DNA from 4 places in the Priestia sp. FSL R5-0597 genome. Region 2 is predicted to be linked to each of the others. Evidence: riboswitches for the same ligand, from Rfam matches in the RefSeq annotation. Region 2 holds a riboswitch; each other region holds the start of a gene.

Region 1 (4,641 bases), on a different contig from region 2:
TCCAGCTGTGAATAGAAAATTAGTGGACAGCGATATTTTAGTCTACCGAATCACTCCTGTTTATGAGACGCTTGAAGATTCGTTTATGTCCGTTACGGAGGGAGAGCACCATGCTTAAGTTAATTCAAAATGAACATATGAAATGGTTTTACAAAAGAAGTACAAAAGTCACGTTTATTACAATCGGCATCTTAACTCTTTGTATGGCTCTTTTAATGAAGAAAGTAGCAAACAGCGCAGGAACGGAAGACAACATATTGAATTTCCTGTCATTTAGTGCAGGCATGCTGATCCTCGTTCAATTTTTCGCGCTTGCTGTTGGAGGATCAATGGTTGCAAAAGAGTTTGAAGCGGGTACCATTAAGCTTCTTTTAATTCGCCCTGCTAGACGTTCAACGATTTTAACGTCCAAGTACATAACGCTCGTTTTAATTAGCTTGTATTACTTGCTGAGCTATTTGCTTTTTTCGTTTGTATGGGGAGCATTGTTCTTTGGATTTGCCAGTCTAGAAGGAGATGCGCAGCTGCTTAAAAACATTACGCTTACGTATGACAGCGCGTATATGGAAACGTTTATGATGATGACGTTTGCTTTTATGCTGTCGTCTTTATTTAGAAACAGCGCGCTTGCTTCAAGTCTAGCTATTGTCGTAAGTATTGGGGCGAAAGCAGTAACTGGGATAGTATCGCAGTTTGGTCTATGGTGGGGGAAATTTTTACTGTTCGCCAACACAAACTTTGTGCAGTATATGGACGGAATGAAGACGATGTTTGACGGAATGACAATTCCATTTTCAATCTTCATCTTAGTTGCACACTTTGTCTTCTTTATGGGCGTAGCGTGGGTGGCGTTTTTAAAACGTGACGTAGCTAATTGATGTGAGAATTTTCACACTATATATTTTTCTAAAATAGCATTTGACAATTAAATAAAAAGAGATTACAGTAGTGAAAGACTATTTTTAAAACAACTATAAACTTCTTATCAAGAGAGACGGAGGGACTGGCCCTATGATGTCTCGGCAACTGGCTGTACGCAGTGCGGTGCCAAATCCAGCAGACGATGTTTCGTTTGGAAGATGAGAAGGGTAATCTTATGATACAAATAAGAGACCTCTTCTTATCAATAAGAAGAGGTCTTTTTTTATTACGTAAACAAGAGGTGTTAAGAATGGAACAACAAAAAGGAAACGGCTGGGCGCTGTTACCGCTGGGCGTCTTTTTAGTCCTGTTTGTCGGATCAGGAATTATAACGGGAGATTTTTATAAGCTGCCTGTATTAGTAGCTATTATCATTGCAGCCATCGTGGCGCTGGCTATGAACCGCAAAGATTCACTTAATGTAAAAGTGGAACGTTTTGCTAAAGGAGCAGGGCATCCTGATATCATTATTATGGTACTTATTTTTATTTTGGCAGGTGCTTTTTCTCAAGTCGCTAAAGGCATGGGAGCTGTTGATTCAACGGTAAACTTAGCTCTGTCTGTGCTTCCACAAAGCTTAGTGGTAGTCGGAATCTTTGTTATTGGCGCATTCATTTCAATTTCGATGGGAACGTCAATGGGAACGATCGCTGCGTTAGGGCCTATCGCTGTAGGAATCAGTGAGCAGGCGCATGTATCCATTACATTGGCAATTGCTGCTGTTGTTGGTGGTGCAATGTTTGGAGATAATTTATCCGTAATCTCTGATACGACCATTGCGGCAGTTCGTACGCAAAAAACAAATATGTCAGATAAATTAAAAGTAAACTTTTTTATTGTCCTTCCTGCAGCGATTGTTACAGTGATTTTATTACTTGTAATGACGCTAGGCAATACGTCATCAGTAGAAATTAAAGATTTTAGCTGGTTTAAAATCTTGCCTTATGTCGGCGTACTCGTTGCTGCCATATTTGGTGCAAACGTATTAAGCATTTTAACCGGAGGAATTGTATTAGCCGGCGTAATTGGATTAGCTGACGGAAGCTACACGCTTTCTTCTCTTGCTAAAACTGTGACAGAAGGTATTGGCGGAATGTCGGAATTAATTATTTTATCTCTTTTAATTGGCGGAATGGTTGAACTCATTCGCTATAACGGTGGTATTCAGTTCTTATTGAACCTATTAACACGACGCATTCAAACAAAAAAAGGCGGAGAATTCAGTATCGCTGGATTAGTAAGTTTAACCAATTTAGCCACGGCTAATAACACGATTTCAATTATTACAGCAGGTCCGTTAGCGAAAGAAATCTCTGATAAGTATTCAATTGATAATCGTAAATCAGCCAGTCTGCTCGACTTGTTTTCATGCAGCGTTCAAGGGCTTATCCCTTACGGTGCACAAATGCTTCTCGCAGCAGGATTTGCTAAAGTTTCACCGGTTGAGATTATTCCATTTACATTCTATCCAATGTTAACAGCGGTTTGCGGTATCATTGCGATTGTAATTGGCTTTCCTCGTTTAAATAAAAAATCAAAATCATCTAAAGAAGCTGCGTAATATCAAACCCTTAAAAAGAACATTCTTTTTAAGGGTTTTTTACTGTTTGAAAAAATCAGTCGGCTTTTTTTCATCTAGCTCCTTCCAAAGTGTCTCATTTTGTTTAAGTGCATAAGCCGCTCCTCCGATTTCAATTCCGCATAATAAAATGAATAATAAAATACCCATGATATGACCTCCTTATATAAGTGAATAAAAACATGATTGTAACGGGTTTAGCTTATTGCTTTTTCACTTTATAATGAGAATAAAGTATGAAACGCGTTTCAGCGCAAGAGAAAAAGGTGAAAACATGACAAATATCCGAGATATCGCAAAAAAAGCTGGTGTATCTGTTTCGACCGTGTCACGGGTTTTAAATCATCATCCGTATGTAAAAGAAGAAAAGCGCCGTCTGGTAGAAGAAGTAATTCAAGAACTTAATTACGAACAAAACATTAATGCCGTTCACTTATCAAAAGGGAAAACAAATATGATTGCCGTCGTCTTGCCTTTTATTAATCATCCTTATTTCAGTCTGCTTTTAGAAGGAGTGGCCTCTCAAGCGTTAGAAAAGCAGTATCAGCTTGTTATTTGTCAGACGAACTATGATGTAAAAAAAGAAGAAGAAGCGCTTCATATGCTAAAAACAAAGCAGGTTGATGGAGTGATTATTTGTTCTAGAGCAGGCAGCTGGAGCACGATTGAATATTATCAGCAGTACGGGCCGATAGCCGTGTGCGAAAACGTACAAAATCGTTCTATTCGCTCCGTATACGTTGATCATTATGCAGCTTTTAAGAAAGCGCTCATGTATTTAAAAGAAAAAGGATATACGGATATTGGCTACTGTATTGGAAGAATGACGGGTACAAATAGTCAACAGAGGCAGCAAGCATACAAAGAATATGTAGAAAGAATAAATGAGCCTTATCATCCGGAATGGGTGTTTCAAGGCTGTTTGAACGTGACAGATGGTGAAAAAGTGGTGAAAAAATTGGTGCAGATGAAAAATCGGCCTCAGGCGCTTTTAGTAACAAACGATCAAGTCGCTATTGGTATAAAAGCTCAGTGCGAACAAGCGGGTATATCAGTTCCAGGCGATTTAGCTATTATTGGTTTTGATAATCATCCGCTTTCTTCTTATTTACAAATCACAACGATCGAACTTCCTCTCAAAGAAATGGGCGAAACGCTTTTTAAACTAGTCAGGAGCAAGGATCCTCAAAAAATTGAGCTTCCTTTTCGGTTTATTGAGCGTAAAAGCGTATAAATTCTTGATGATCTCACCACGTGTTTTTATCGGATAAAATGAGTAAAAGCGGACATCATACGAGTAAAGAAAGAAGAAAAGGATGATGATCGTGGAGAAAAAAGAATATCAAGTAGGAGATCAAGTATTTGTTATTTACCGAAACCCTCATACGGCAAACGTTGCCAATATTAATCAAGCTGAAATTGTTGAACATCCTGAAAATAAAGGTGAAAAAGCGCTGTTTCTGCATGAGTCTTATCATTTGTTAGCTGAAGATGATGCCGTGTATTCAACGTATGAAGAAGCAGAGAACATGTATAACAAGATATTTGATTATGAACAATATGATTGACGAAAGGCTCTCTTAAATAGAGAGTCTTTTTTGATCTAAAAAATAATTACCACGGATAGAGTCTTTTTATTTTTCAAACGCTATTAGTATTAGAAAAAAGGAAGTGTACATGATGATAAAACCTTTTGTACCTCAATTAGTATACATTGAGCCAGGGGCAATGGAGTACCCGCTTGGTGTTCAATTAAAAGAAAAATTTGAGAAGATGGGAATTGAGATTCGTCAAACAACTTCTCATAATCAAGTGCGTAATATACCGGGAAAAAATGATTTGCAAAAATACCGCAATGCCAAGTCTACTTTAGTAGTTGGTGTGCGTAAAACCTTGAAATTTGATACATCTAAACCGTCAGCTGAATATGCAATACCTTTTGCAACAGGGTGTATGGGGCACTGTCACTATTGTTATTTGCAGACAACAATGGGAAGCAAACCATATATTCGTACGTACGTGAATGTTGAAGAAATATTAGGTCAAGCAGAGCAATATATGCAGGAAAGAGCCCCTCAAATAACGCGATTTGAAGCGGCTTGTACATCTGATATCGTAGGAATTGATCATTTAACACATTC
Region 2 (4,641 bases):
TGCGCTTCGTTTTCCAGACGAAAAGAAGATTCAAACGGTTCAGCTGTTAGATCCGCATTTTAATAAAGAAAACCAAGAAGATAAACGTTCCATTCTGGACGTACACGCACAATTAGAAGATGGAAGCCGCGTTAATATTGAGATTCAGCTTAATAACAAACATGACATGGAAAAGCGAACCCTCTATTATTGGTCCAAGATGTATAGCAGCCAAATGAAAGAAGGTATGGACTACGGAGAGCTTTGTAAAACCATCACCATCAATATTGTAAATTTCCGTTATTTATCTCATATTAATCATTATCATTCCACCTTCCAGTTATACGAACGTGAACAAAAATTACTCTTAACGGATATGATAGAAATTCATTTTATGGAACTACCTAAGTTATTGATTAAATGGCGTAACAGAGAGGTAGATCCACGAGAAGATCAACTTGTACGATGGTTATTATTGCTTGAAGCATCGGAAGATGAAGAAATCACTCAAGTATTGGAGGAGATTGCAATGCAAGAAGATCACGTGCTAAAAAAAGCGATAGATGAGTGGGAACGCGTAAGCCAAGATCCAGAAGTATTATTAGCTTATGAAGCCCGAAGAAAAGCATTATTAGATGAGAAATCAGCTTTGAAAAGAGCTGAAAGGAAAGGAAAAGAAGAAGCTATAAAGTTAATGGCCATTGGAATGATTCAAGAAGGTATATCGAGTAAAATAATCAGTAAATTGACAGGTCTTTCTGTAGAAGAAATCGAAAATCTTCGTCATCAATAAATAGAAAAAAGAGCCGTACTTAAAAGGTACGGCTCTTTTTTCGAACATGGCAAATATTGATTTTCATGACAAGGAAATGAAACATCTAATACCACTTTTTACAGTGTCATTTGTTTTTAAAAAATAGTATAGGAAGCACGTAAGAAAATAATACATCCATTATTTACTATGTATGTACTTCTTTTAAGATAGGAACTTTAAAAGAAACAAGGAGGTGACACAACATGGCAAACAACAAAAGCAGCAACAACAACGAGTTATTAGTATATGGTGCTGAACAAGCAATCGATCAAATGAAGTATGAAATTGCGAGCGAATTTGGTGTAAACCTTGGTGCTGACACAACTGCACGTGCAAACGGATCAGTAGGTGGCGAAATCACTAAGCGTCTGGTACAAATGGCTGAGCAACAACTTGGCGGCGGACGTTTCTAATAAAACTTTATAATAATGGCTGAAGGAAGAATGAACTTCATTCTTCCTTTTTTCCGTTATAAGATCCGCCTATTTATCGTATTTCAACACATCTAGAATGCTACTTATGTAAAATTAAAAAGCGATTCTCACTTTTTAGTTGGCTCCCCAGACATCTTGAGCAATTTTAATTATGTGACTAATTTTATTCCACTGTTCCTCTTCTGTTAATACATTTCCTTCTTCTGTACTTGCAAAGCCACATTGCGGACTCAATGACAAGTTAGCTAGAGGAACATACTGACTTGCTTCTTGGATTCTTTGCCTAATAACCTCAGTATCTTCTAGTGTAGGAAATTTAGATGTTACTAACCCTAATACAACAGTTTGATTGTTACCTGTAAAGCTTTTTAATGGTTCAAAATCTCCTGAACGGTTGTCATCATATTCAAGAAAAAGCCCATCTACATGTAAGTTAGCAAAGATTGCATCGGATATAGTATCATAGCCACCACTTGTGATATAAGTAGATCTAAAGTTTCCACGGCAAATATGCATAGTAATGAGCATATCTTCAGGCTTTTTAGAAATAGCATCATTTAAACAACTTACTCTAGTATTGATAATGTCTTTTACATCCATACCCAGCTTCTCAACAACCGCATTGATGCGTTCTTCAGAAACAAAATCAATCCACGAAGTATCGTCTAATTGTAGATAACGGCAGCCTGCGTCGTAAAAGACTTGAATCGCTTTCTGATAAGCAGCCACAGTATCATGATAAAATTGATCTCTGTTTCCATTGTAATATGTATCTTCTTGAATTCGAGTAAATAACATGTTTGGGCTTGGAAGTGAGAATTTAGCGACTTGGCTTCCATCACCATGGCGTTCGACAGCTTCTTTTAAAAACGTGAAATGTTCTACCATATAATGATGATTGAAGTCTACTTTACCTACTACCTTAATCGCGTTATTTTTGGTTTTTGCACCCTTGAATTGGCTGATATATTCTGTCTCAAACTGCTCTACACCTTCTAAGCCTGATAAGAAGTCCAAATGCCACCAAGAACGTCTAAATTCACCGTCCGTGATAGATTTAAGACCTACTTCAATTTGCTTCTGGACAAGCTTTTCAATTTCTTTATCCTCTACAGATTTTAGATCGGCTTTATTAATTGTACCATTTGCATACGCTTTTCTTGCTTCTTTAAGGGGAGTTGTGCGTAAAAAGCTGCCTACGTGATCAGCTTTAAATGGAGCCTTCACTAGTGTCTTTGTCATGAGTTTGTCTCCTTCTTTCTTTTTAAAATAAAAAACCTCTTCTTAAAAATAAGAAGAGGTTAATAATCATTATGGGTTCTCTTCTTATCTTCAAGCAAATTGCTACTGGAATTGGCACAGTACTTTAACAGTCTGTTGCCGAGGCTTCCTAGGGCCAGTCCCTCCACCTCTCGAGATAAGAATATTCAATTTATTTAACTAGAAGAAATATTACACTTGTTTTCTTAGCTTGTCAACAAAAAATTGGAAAATCAGAAATAGTACATCTCTTATCTCATTACCCACTACAGTAAGGGTTCTTCTTTGTTTTTGGTTTGGACAGGAAAGCTTATCGCAATAGCTACATAGTATTTAAAGAATTTTGGCTCCATTACCTAATTGTTATTTATCTTCACTAATTGTACTAAAAAAATACCTGACTCCATTATACCTAGCCTCTTCATTGCACTTTGCAAGGAGCGCTATTCCTCACTTCTAATTTCTCTCTTTGATTCATTTCTTAGAGCGAATACGCTAAACCAATCTTTCATATAGTCACATCTTCTTGCAAATACGAAAAGAGCAACCATCATATACTGGCTGCTCTCTCCTAGCAAAAATGCACTCACATCAATGTGAATGTGAACGTATTCATATTACAGCACTTCATTGATAAAAAAAGAAATAATTTCTATTTGCCTTTATACATAGTTAATCGTTCTTTTGCTAAATTAATTAATTCCTTTAACTCTTCAACAGATTGCTTGTTATTACAATCGTTTAATAAATCTATTGTATCTTGCAAAAATTGCTCTCTTCTTTTTACCCTTTTATATTCAGCCCTATATTCTTCTGCCATCCTTGCTGTTCGAGTAGACCCCTGACGAGGAGTGGGAACTTTTTCAAAATCTGAGGTGCGAGATTTTTTATCTTTTTCATCAAGCATAGCGTTTTCTAGATTCCTATTCCTCAATCCTGATTGACCCAAAATACTCCTTGCAGCTCGTTCTCTTCCAATGGCCATTATCATTTCCCCTCTCTGGGATTGAGATTTGAGATAAACCATCTTGTACAGATTCAATAACAATAAAATAAACCCTTCTTTTGATAAGTTAAATTACTAATTTCAATTGATGCTTAGTTACTAGCTATTCCGTCTTTATTTCTATCCAATAATAAGAAGACTACCTTCCATTGGTAGTCTTCCTGCTGCTATAATTCTTTTACCTTATATGCAAAAGGTCACTTACTGCGTCCTTTAGTTTTCCATAGGTTCTTATTTTACTGAAGTCTATACCCAATTGAACAGCTGTTAAAGCGATTTCTGGACGGATACCTGTAATCGTTGTATCGATTCCTAGCAATTCTAACATGTTTACGACTTGAAACAATTCATTGGTCATCATTGTATCAATGGAAGGTACACCTGATAAATCAATGATTAGGCAAGACAATTCAAGGTCTTTTGCCTGCATCATAATTTTTCCCGCAAAGTCATTGCTCTTATAGTCATCGATCTGACCAATTATAGGAAGAACACCAACTGTATCTGAAATACTAATGACTGGTGTACTAAGTTCTGAAATTAGCTTTTTTTGAGCATATACTTGCGCCTCTGCTACTTGTCCATAATACATGGTAAAGAGTCCAATCATCCGATCAAAGGCTTCGTTTAAGGTTCTGTTCCATAGAATAATATCTTGTTGTGCAATACTAGACTGATGGAGGCTTATAAATGCTTCAACCTTGTTAAGAAAAATAGCACGAAACTTTTTGAAATGACGGATACTCAGGTAAAGAGGATTCCCTAAACGAGCTTGTTTGGTTGCAATCTCTTGGGCCCAACCACTAAGATTTTTAAAAGATCCATCCTTTAGGACCTTCACTATTGTACGGGTAAAATAGTGATTTTGTTCTCGAAGGTATTCAGTTACCTTTGGAGAAGCATCAACTGTATAAACAGAATTCTCTTCTATCTCTCGAGAATCTAACCACTCTTGAGCCATTTCATTCACATGTTGTAATAAAAAATCATGTAATTCTTGAGTCATTTTATCCATAACGTTTTCCCCTTTTATTGATCACAGAAAACATAACTACTATTCAACGTACGGATACTTATTTTAAGATATGGTACATTCATGAGAGGTAGCGTTTCTGGGGTACCTCTTTAGTTTTATAGACGAATTGCTT
Region 3 (4,641 bases), on a different contig from region 2:
GTGAGTACGCAAGGCGGCAGTCTGCCTTTTTTAATTCTTAGTAAACTTATAAGTTAAATAAAATATTTAAGTACTATCTAAGGAGACAAAGAGATGAAAAATGAATTCCGTTTGGCAACAAATGACGACGCGGATAACTTATTGAACTTAACTCTACAAGCATATAAGCCTATTCGAGAGCTAGGCATTCCTTTCTTAGCAGCTACTGCTGATCTTGCCCTCGTTAAGAAAAATATTTCTCAAAACCTTTGCTATGTATATGAAGAAGATAAAAGAATCGCTGCCACTGTATCTATACGAATGCCTTGGGGAGAACATCCAGGTCCGTTTGCTGTTCCGCACTTTTGGTGGTTTGCAGTGGACCCGTCGTTTGCCAGGAAAGGCGTTGGATCTAAGCTGCTTCATCTAGTAGAGGAAGAGGTAATAAAGAATACGTTTAAATCGCCAGGTGTGTCTTTAGGAACAGCAAAAGAACATCCTTGGTTAGTTGAGATGTATGAACGAAAAGGATATGTTCAAGCTAAAGAAAAGCACCTTGCACAAGGCTATACGACCGTATTTCTTTATAAAAAATTCAATGAGGTACACTCTTTGTCGTAAAAGATAGAGAAGTGGTCTAAATTAAGAAATGTGAAAGAGTGATAAATATGACAGATCAATTACTACTAAATACACTAATAGACATACGCCGTGAGCTGCACCGGTTTCCAGAGCTTTCAATGAAAGAATATGAAACAACTAAACGTATTAAAAAGTGGTTAAAGCACTACGATATTTCTATAGCGGATGCATTCCATTTAGACGTGGGAGCAGTAGCGGAAATTGTGGGAGGGAAGCCGGGACCTACTATCGCTATTCGAGCTGATATTGATGCGCTGCCAATTGAAGAAAAAACCAATCTGCCATTTGCTTCTGAAGTGAACGGTGTTATGCACGCATGCGGACATGATTTTCATACGGCTTCTATAATCGGAGCAGCCATTCTTCTCAAAGAGCGTCAGCAGGAGCTTTGCGGTACGGTTCGATTTATCTTTCAACCGGCCGAAGAAACGGCTTCTGGGGCAAAAATGCTCGTTGAAAAAGGTGTGCTCGAAGGAGTAGAAGCGATATTTGGAATGCATAACAAACCGAATCTTCCTGTAGGAACCATTGGTGTCAAATCGGGACCTTTAATGGCAAGCGTTGATCGTTTTGAAATTGACGTCAAAGGAGTAGGCGGTCACGCAGGTATTCCAGAAAAAACAGTAGATCCGATTGCTGCTGCTGGTCAAATTGTTACTAGTTTACAAACCATTGTCAGCCGTAATCTCAGCCCATTTCAAAATGTTGTTGTCAGCATAACTCAAATCCACGGAGGGAGCTCGTGGAACGTCATTCCTGACAAAGTAACGCTTGAAGGAACGGTGCGTACCTTTCAAGAAGAAGCGAGAGAAAAAATACCGGCTCTTATGAAACGAACTGCTGAAGGGATTGGAGCAGCTTTCGGCGCTTCAGTAGACGTTAAATGGTATCCGTATCTTCCTGTAGTAAACAATGATGATACGCTGGAAAAATTGGTTATTAACGCTGCAGAGAATCTTAGTTATCAAGTCGTAGAAGCTGAACAATCGCCTGGAGGAGAAGATTTTGCCGTATATCAGCAGCGTGTACCAGGATTTTTTGTATGGATGGGTACGGCTGGAGAATATGAATGGCACCATCCTTCTTTTTCATTAAATGAAGAGGCATTACTTGTAGCAGCTTCTTATTTTGCTAATCTAAGCTTTGACTTTTTGAATTCATTCCATTACCACAAAAATTAAAATATTTTTATTTTTCTATTTACGCGGATGGAATTGTTTGATAAAATAAATTTTAAATTAAAAAAGTTATCACGAGTGGACGAGAGATCTGGCTCTTTGACTCCACAGCAACCTACGAATGTAAGGTGCTCCTACCAGCAAAGCATGTGCTTTGGGTGATAAAACGGGTGAAAAACTCATTTTGCATCAAAGCAAAATGAGTTTTTTTTATTTTTCTAAAAGGAGAGGGTTTTATGAGTCATACAGCAGTTGCAGCACATACAGGAGAGAAAGCATTAAAGGAAGCCGTAAAATTATTAGGAAAGCATTATCAAGTAGCTTATCGTGAATTAGAAACATTTTATGAAATTGTGGTCGAAAACCATGTTCGTACATATGCTGTAGGCATAGATATTAAAGATGTACAAAAAGCAAATGAACTAGAAATTTATTCATCATGCTGTTCCAAGCTTGAGCGAGTAGGCTGTCTTTTATAGAAGTCTGCTCGCGCCTCTATTTTTAAAGTGTTTTTAAATAGAAAGCATGTTTTTTGACAATTGAAGAATCTGGTGGGTATAATCATTACTCACTAGGTTTCAAAATTAATCATAAATTGTCGAAATTTTTACACAAATTAAAGGTTACATTCGAAATGAATTGTGGTATGTTATAAAACAAGAATATTTTATGAAAGGAGCATTGAAATGGAAATGTCTCTTGAACATGGAAACGATGCAGGAAGCGAACAGCTTATTGATCGTATCCTAGACTTTTTAGAAGATGACGAAAAGTAAAAAAAAGAGTGTGCGGTGCTAGCCCTAGCCGCGCACTCTTTTTTTATCATGTGCGTCAAGGAAGCGCATACTATGATACATAGGGATAGAATGAAAGGGTCTCTGTCAAAGGGATTGACGAATCGTTTTGTTTGATGGAAAATTTAGAAAAAGGAAAGAGATGAAGGGTATGTCGAACAAAACATCTTTGTATCAAACAAAAGAACAGTTAAAGAAGCTTGTAAGCGAATTGGTTTCTATACCTAGCGTGACAGGAACGATGGCAGAAGTGGAAATGGCTGAATCGATAGCGTCGTATTTATTGAAGCTGCCTTACTTTCAAAAAAACGAGCAAGTTGAGCTTCATTCAACAGGAGACGGGCGATCGATTGTCACAGCTTTTGTTGAAGGGAAAAATACGAATAAAACAGTTGTATTAGTCAGTCATTACGACGTAGTGGATGTACAAGATTATGGACAGTGGAAAAAGGATGCTTTTCACGCTGATACGTTAACGATTACTTTTTATAATGATATGGAACAAGTTCCGGCGCACGTACAAAAAGATATGATAAAAGGAGACTGGCTTTTTGGCCGAGGAACGATGGACATGAAAGCAGGTATTGCTCTGCATATCAGTATGATTGAACGAGCATGCAACGGAGAGTTTGACGGAAACATCCTGCTTCTGTCGGTACCGGATGAAGAAGTAAATTCGCTCGGAATGAGAAAAGCAGTGCCTGTTCTTTTAGAACTTGCGTGCAAACATCAGCTGGATTTTTCTCTCATGCTAAATGCAGAACCAGTGTTCAGCCGCTATCCTGGTGATCAAACGAACTATGTGTACTCAGGATCGATTGGCAAGATCATGCCAAGCTTTTTGTGTTATGGAAAAGAAACTCATGTAGGGGAACCGCTAGCTGGTTTGAATGCTAATTTACTAGCTTCTTATTTAACAACAGAAATAGAACTAAACGTTGATTTTTGCGAAAAAGTAAGAGATGAAACGAGTCCACCTCCTACTGTGCTGATACAAAAAGATTTAAAAGAAGAGTATTCCGTTCAAGTTCCGCACTCTGCCGTTGTATTATTTAATTTATTTATGTTAAACCGCTCTCTTAAAGAAGTAACAGATCTGCTGTTGAAATCGGCTGACAAAGCGGCTTTGAATGTAAAAAAACATTATAATAAAGCTGCTTGGCAGTACGCTGTGGGAATGGAGGGTTCATCCCTTGACGTGAACGTATGGACGTATGAAGAACTTTATACTCATGCAGTCAAACAGCACGGTGAAAAATATGTGCAAGAAATGGAAGCGGCACTTTTGGCACAAGAAGATGATGACAGAAATAAAACCATTAAATTAGTAAACTCTTTAGCTGGTTTATGTAAAGAAGCAGCTCCGATGATAGTCTTATTTTTTACGCCGCCTTTTTACCCGGCCGTTTGTTCACATGATGATCTCTTTGTACAAAAGATTTTGTCAAACGTACAGGCAACTGCCAAAGAGCAATTCCAAGTGGAGCTAGTTGAACAAAGTTATTTTGGTGGAATTTCGGATTTAAGCTATGCCAGCCTGCAGCATCCGCTTCATACATTTAACACGTTAGTAGCCAATATGCCTCTATGGAATAAAGGATATCATATCCCGCTAGAAGAGCTAGAGGAGCTGAAGATGCCGGTGCTGAACATTGGACCGCTGGGAAGAGATGCGCATCAATGGACCGAAAGATTAGACGTTCAGTATTCCTTTGAAATTTTGCCTCACTTCATTTATCAAGCTATAAAAGAAGCACAGAAATAAACATCCGCCCGCGGATGTTTATTTGTTGAATTTAAAAGAAGCTCCTTGTACGGTAATTTGTTGCGGTGTTAGAGCGTGATCCAATTCAACCAAAAATGGACGCTCTCCAACTTTTTTTAATGTATCATGGACAACACCTTGTGTTCCGCTGCAAAAAATAAGGTTTCCTTCATTGACATATAGTTTTTGACAACGTGCATCAAGTAAAGAGTCTTTGTAGCTTTCGCCAGCCTGAACGTCCAGCAGTTTTGTCCATTTGCTGATGGATTCTTCAAGGTTATGT
Region 4 (4,641 bases), on a different contig from region 2:
GGCGAAGAAGTGAATCAGTAATTCCTTTTTCTTCACGTACTTCTTTTGGGATACTTGCATGAGACATTGTTGAAGGATGCGTGAGAATGGATTCAACTGCACCTAGACTAACGCCAATTGAAGCTAATTTGACTCCTTGTAAAATATGTCGTGCTACTTTTTCATCCTGCACTTGGAAAGAAATCATAGCTCCGTATCCATTTGCTTGTTCTGAAATGAGTTTGTGGTCCGGATGACTTTTTAAGCCTGGGTAGTATACACGGCTCACTAGAGATTGTTCTTCAAGCCACTTTGCAAACTGCAGCGCTGTTTTTAACTGCTGATCTAAACGAACTTTTAATGTCTTAATGCCTCGAAGCAGTAAAAAACAATCCTGTGGCCCCAAGATAGCACCAAAAGCATTTTGTACAAACTTTACTTCTTCCGCTAGCTTTTCATCGCTTACTACAACTAAACCGCCAATGACGTCACTGTGGCCGCTGATATATTTTGTAGCACTATGAATGACAATATTTACACCAAGGTCAATCGGCTGCTGTAGATAAGGTGTTAAAAACGTGTTATCCACAATTGTAAGGAGATTGTGCTCCTTCGCCAAACTTGCTACTGCTTTAATATCCGTTACCTGTAAAAATGGATTTGAAGGGCTTTCGATATAGATAGCCTTCGTATCTTTTGTGATAGCTTCTTCTACTTTCTCAACCTTCGTTGTATCAACAAAAGTTGTTTTGATACCAAACTTTGAAAATAATCGTGTTAATACACGATATGTCCCGCCGTACGTATCGTGTGAAACTAAAATTTCATCCCCTGATTCAAAAATAGATAACACCGATGAAATAGCAGCCATACCTGATGAAAAAGCAAAACCAGCGTATCCATTTTCTAGCTGAGCAATAGTGTTTTCTAAAGCCTCACGCGTTGGGTTTCCTGAACGAGAATAGTCATAGCGACCGTTGTTCGTCTCATCTTCTTGGTTAAATGTAGATACTTGATAAATAGGTACGTTAACCGCTCCAAAATGACCGTCAATTCCTGTATTTGCATGAATTAAGTTCGTACCAAATCTATGTTTATTATTGTTGGTATGCATCAAATGCCTCCTTCAAATCTTTAATTAAATCATCTGCGTGCTCAATTCCAACTGATAATCGAAGTAAACAGTTTGTTACTCCGACACGATTTCGAATTTCCTCCGGAATGTCAGCGTGTGTTTGACGAGCTGGGAATGTCATTAAACTTTCCACGCCTCCTAAGCTTTCTGCAAATGTAATAACTTTAACATTTTCTAAAAGTACTGACACGATGTCAGGGTGTGAGACAGCAAAAGAAATCATGCCTCCAAATCCAGTTGCTTGTTTCTTCATGATTTCATAGCCCGGATGTGTTTCAAGACCAGGGTAATACACTTTTTCCACGAGATCATGAGCAGTAAGCCAATTTGCAATTTTCAGTGCGTTTTCGTTATGTTTTTCCATACGAAGCGCTAGCGTCTTAATACCGCGCAATAACAGCCAGCTATCTTGTGGACCTAAGATTGCCCCAGCTGCATTTTGATAAAAACGAATTTTTTCTCCTAAGCTACTACATCGAGCGACTACAAGACCAGCAACTACATCATTATGACCCCCAATGTATTTGCTTGCACTATGTATCACAATATCTGCTCCAAGCTCTAAAGGACGCTGATAGTAAGGGGACATGAATGTATTGTCAATGATAGTAAGCAAATCATGCTGTTTAGCTAACGCAATTGCTTCTGGCAAATCAGTCACGTGCATCATTGGATTTGTAGGTGTTTCAATGAATAAAGCTTTCGTGTTGGGACGAAGCGCATCTTTTACTTGCTCGAGATGGGCTGTGTTGACGTACGAAACAGTAATTCCTTGCTCTGAAAAGATTTCATTTAGTACTCGGTACGTTCCTCCGTATAAATCCTCTGATACAATTAAATGATCTCCGTTTTTAAATAGCGCTAAAACTGACATTACACCCGCCATTCCTGAAGCGAATGCTACTCCTACTTCGCCTTTTTCTAAAGCAGCAATTGCTTCTTCCAATGCCGTACGAGTAGGATTTGCCGTACGTGCATAGTCAAATCCTGTACTTTGCCCTAAAGCAGGATGAGCAAATGTTGATGCTTGGTAAATGGGTGTTGTAATAGAACCTGTTGAAGGGTCACGACCTACTCCTGAACGAACTAATAAAGTTTCAATTTTCATCTATTTCTCTCCTTAACTCAAAATAAAAAACACTCTTCACAGATGGAAGAGTGTTCGTTTATACACGATTTCTCTCATCTGTTAGAACAATACTGATGTTCCACAGGAATTAGCACCGTTCAAATGAATGTTTCATTTGATGGTTGCCGGGCATCGCAGGGCCAGTCCCTCCGCCACTCTTGATAAGAGTTCTATATAATTGTTGGTGGTTAACGTTTGTTGTTACTAACTTTAATAAAGATTTTCTTTATTGTCAACATAATTTTCTAAAAAATTTAAATCATCTCATTTGTTTATTCAATATACTTGTCCTGATAAGTACATAAAAAAAGAGACGACACCGAGGTCTCTTTTTCTAAGGCAAGTGCACAGATTTTACGTGAGCTAACTTCCAATACATACTTTCTCCATTTGCCGTAATTAGTTCAACAATATTATTAGAAACTTCTTTAAGTACGCCAATTTTTTCTGATTGATCCCCTAAATCTAATACGACCAGTTGATTTTCATATTTTTTAAGCTGCTCTTCAAAGTTTCTGACAAAAGGTGCAGAGGCAGGCCTTACTGGGAGCTCTTTGTCACTTAAAGAATAAGGGGTTAACTCATTACTATAAGGGGTAAGCCATTTCAAATGATGTAGAGAAACAAAGACATTTTTATACACTGGAGAATAAAACACAAGATAATCATTCAGCACGCTTGTAATATAGCCATGCAATGATTTTCCTCCTGTTACATAAATTTCAATAAATTTCCCTTTTGCCTGCTGTAAAATATTACGATAAGAAATCCGCTGACTTTCTTCTATTAAGTTCTCTTCTATGGTTCGTAAAGGTGTATAATCTTCTTCTGAAACCTCTCGTAAGCGATGTATGTGTAAAAGAGGAATATACAAATAATCATGTCCATTATATAAAACCATTACATCTAACCCGAGATCAACAAGTTTTCCTACAAACGTTGTTTTACCTGATATATCGACTTCAACAATTTTATCAATATAATGATTCATACTCATACTCATTCTCCTCCTTTTTCCTATATGATAGAAAAGGTGCTTTATAAGCACCTTTTATGTTCCAGTTCATCATGCTTTCCAACGATAATTTTTCGTTTTAATAACTTTTTCACCTGGTGTTGAAGAGCGTGAACCCGTACGGCGACCTCCCGAGCGATCGTCTGTGCGACCTCCTGTACGTCTTCCGGTACGGTCTCCAGTACGGCCATCCGTGCGACCTCCGGTTCTATCTACAGTAGTTGATTCTTGCACAGAATCTTCTTCATTTGTATCTCCATTTTGCTCAGAATTTTCTTCATTTTGCTTGAAAGATCCTTTTGATCCTAAGGCAATGGTTTTTACGTGTCTTGGTTGTAAACGTAGAACTTGATTATTTTGTACAAGAGTAAAGTTTCCATTGCGACTTTGAACTAACACACCTTCTACAGCCTCTGGCCCTCCGCCGTTAATAGCTACCCATCTATGCGAAAACTCTTCAAACAGTTCATTGAAACTTTTCGCTTTAATATACTCAGGTGTCTCTTCAACTAATAATGGGTTTTGCGGAACAACAGGCGTATTTTTGCTTACAACTTCACTTACACTCTTTATGTGCTCTACATTGATATAAACGACGCCGTCATCTTCTGTTAGTAATACGACATACGCAGATTCAAATGAGCCTAATACATCAAGGATCTTACCCAATTTTTTCTCTGGCCCTCCTTGATTTATTTGCACTTGTTTATCTTTCATCAATAATAAAGTGCCTGCAAATGTGTTGGCTCTGTGCAGTTCTACTTCACTATTAAATCCAGAAAATGTTTGCGCGGAATTAGACTTTGTATCCTCTGTAATGCTTTTAACATGAGCGAGCTGGTAATAAATAAATGTATATTGCTGTTGTGGAATAAGCTGCGCCGGTTGATTATTTTGCTGATTGTTATTTTGTTTTGTTTCAAGAGCAAGTGTTAAATAATCTGATTGAACGTCGATTAAATATCCCGTTTTAGATTCAGGCCCCCCGCGATAGACAGTTACTACTCTCCCTTTTAATGGTTTAAAGTGGGCAGAGTAGCCCGTGCTTTCAGATTGTTGAACTTTACGAGCGCGACTACGATTGGCATTTTGAGTTTGGTCTTGATTTTGGTCGTAGTAATAGTTACTCATTATTTTTCCTCCTTATTAATTGTCCTTATTGGTCATTCATAATGTATATATACGTATCATGTACAGCTATTGTCTTCCTGCATTTGCCTATTATTCTTAAATTCCACTTTTGCCTATCAGTCTAGTAAAATTCAAAAATCAAAAAGATGACTTTTAATGTACGCTGTTCGGTCTTTTACGAAAGAAAGCATAAGGTCTGGTTCCTTATGGAATTGCTCCAAGTTATCTTTTACGTAAGGATCTTTTAATACA

What was found. Region 2 has a riboswitch for S-adenosylmethionine ahead of MKX72_RS27095 (5-methyltetrahydropteroyltriglutamate--homocysteine S-methyltransferase). Riboswitches for the same ligand answer to the same signal wherever they lie in the genome.
Region 1: another riboswitch for S-adenosylmethionine. It lies ahead of MKX72_RS11145 (Na+/H+ antiporter NhaC family protein); the one in region 2 lies ahead of MKX72_RS27095 (5-methyltetrahydropteroyltriglutamate--homocysteine S-methyltransferase).
Region 3: another riboswitch for S-adenosylmethionine. It lies ahead of MKX72_RS06110 (hypothetical protein); the one in region 2 lies ahead of MKX72_RS27095 (5-methyltetrahydropteroyltriglutamate--homocysteine S-methyltransferase).
Region 4: another riboswitch for S-adenosylmethionine. It lies ahead of MKX72_RS07175 (trans-sulfuration enzyme family protein); the one in region 2 lies ahead of MKX72_RS27095 (5-methyltetrahydropteroyltriglutamate--homocysteine S-methyltransferase).

The regions. Positions count from the first base shown of each region.
Region 1 covers NZ_JBBOUZ010000001.1:2,186,238-2,190,878, forward strand. Annotated here, with positions in the region: gene MKX72_RS11135 (ABC transporter ATP-binding protein) at 1-118, shown strand, start outside; gene MKX72_RS11140 (ABC transporter permease) at 111-878, shown strand; SAM riboswitch class I at 980-1,086, shown strand; gene MKX72_RS11145 (Na+/H+ antiporter NhaC family protein) at 1,172-2,482, shown strand; gene MKX72_RS11150 (hypothetical protein) at 2,522-2,650, opposite strand; gene MKX72_RS11155 (LacI family DNA-binding transcriptional regulator) at 2,775-3,734, shown strand; gene MKX72_RS11160 (transcriptional regulator SplA domain-containing protein) at 3,820-4,068, shown strand; gene splB (spore photoproduct lyase) at 4,181-4,641, shown strand, end outside.
Region 2 covers NZ_JBBOUZ010000002.1:75,119-79,759, forward strand. Annotated here, with positions in the region: gene MKX72_RS27085 (Rpn family recombination-promoting nuclease/putative transposase) at 1-772, shown strand, start outside; gene MKX72_RS27090 (alpha/beta-type small acid-soluble spore protein) at 997-1,206, shown strand; gene MKX72_RS27095 (5-methyltetrahydropteroyltriglutamate--homocysteine S-methyltransferase) at 1,342-2,469, opposite strand; SAM riboswitch class I at 2,551-2,651, opposite strand; gene MKX72_RS27100 (hypothetical protein) at 3,140-3,472, opposite strand; gene MKX72_RS27105 (STAS domain-containing protein) at 3,672-4,508, opposite strand.
Region 3 covers NZ_JBBOUZ010000001.1:1,200,866-1,205,506, forward strand. Annotated here, with positions in the region: gene MKX72_RS06100 (GNAT family N-acetyltransferase) at 94-600, shown strand; gene MKX72_RS06105 (amidohydrolase) at 648-1,802, shown strand; SAM riboswitch class I at 1,866-1,967, shown strand; gene MKX72_RS06110 (hypothetical protein) at 2,036-2,278, shown strand; gene MKX72_RS06115 (M20/M25/M40 family metallo-hydrolase) at 2,745-4,358, shown strand; gene MKX72_RS06120 (VOC family protein) at 4,377-4,641, opposite strand, start outside.
Region 4 covers NZ_JBBOUZ010000001.1:1,410,479-1,415,119, reverse strand. Annotated here, with positions in the region: gene MKX72_RS07180 (trans-sulfuration enzyme family protein) at 1-1,093, opposite strand, end outside; gene MKX72_RS07175 (trans-sulfuration enzyme family protein) at 1,077-2,222, opposite strand; SAM riboswitch class I at 2,294-2,411, opposite strand; gene MKX72_RS07170 (hypothetical protein) at 2,578-3,240, opposite strand; gene MKX72_RS07165 (hypothetical protein) at 3,310-4,389, opposite strand; gene MKX72_RS07160 (CotH kinase family protein) at 4,521-4,641, opposite strand, start outside.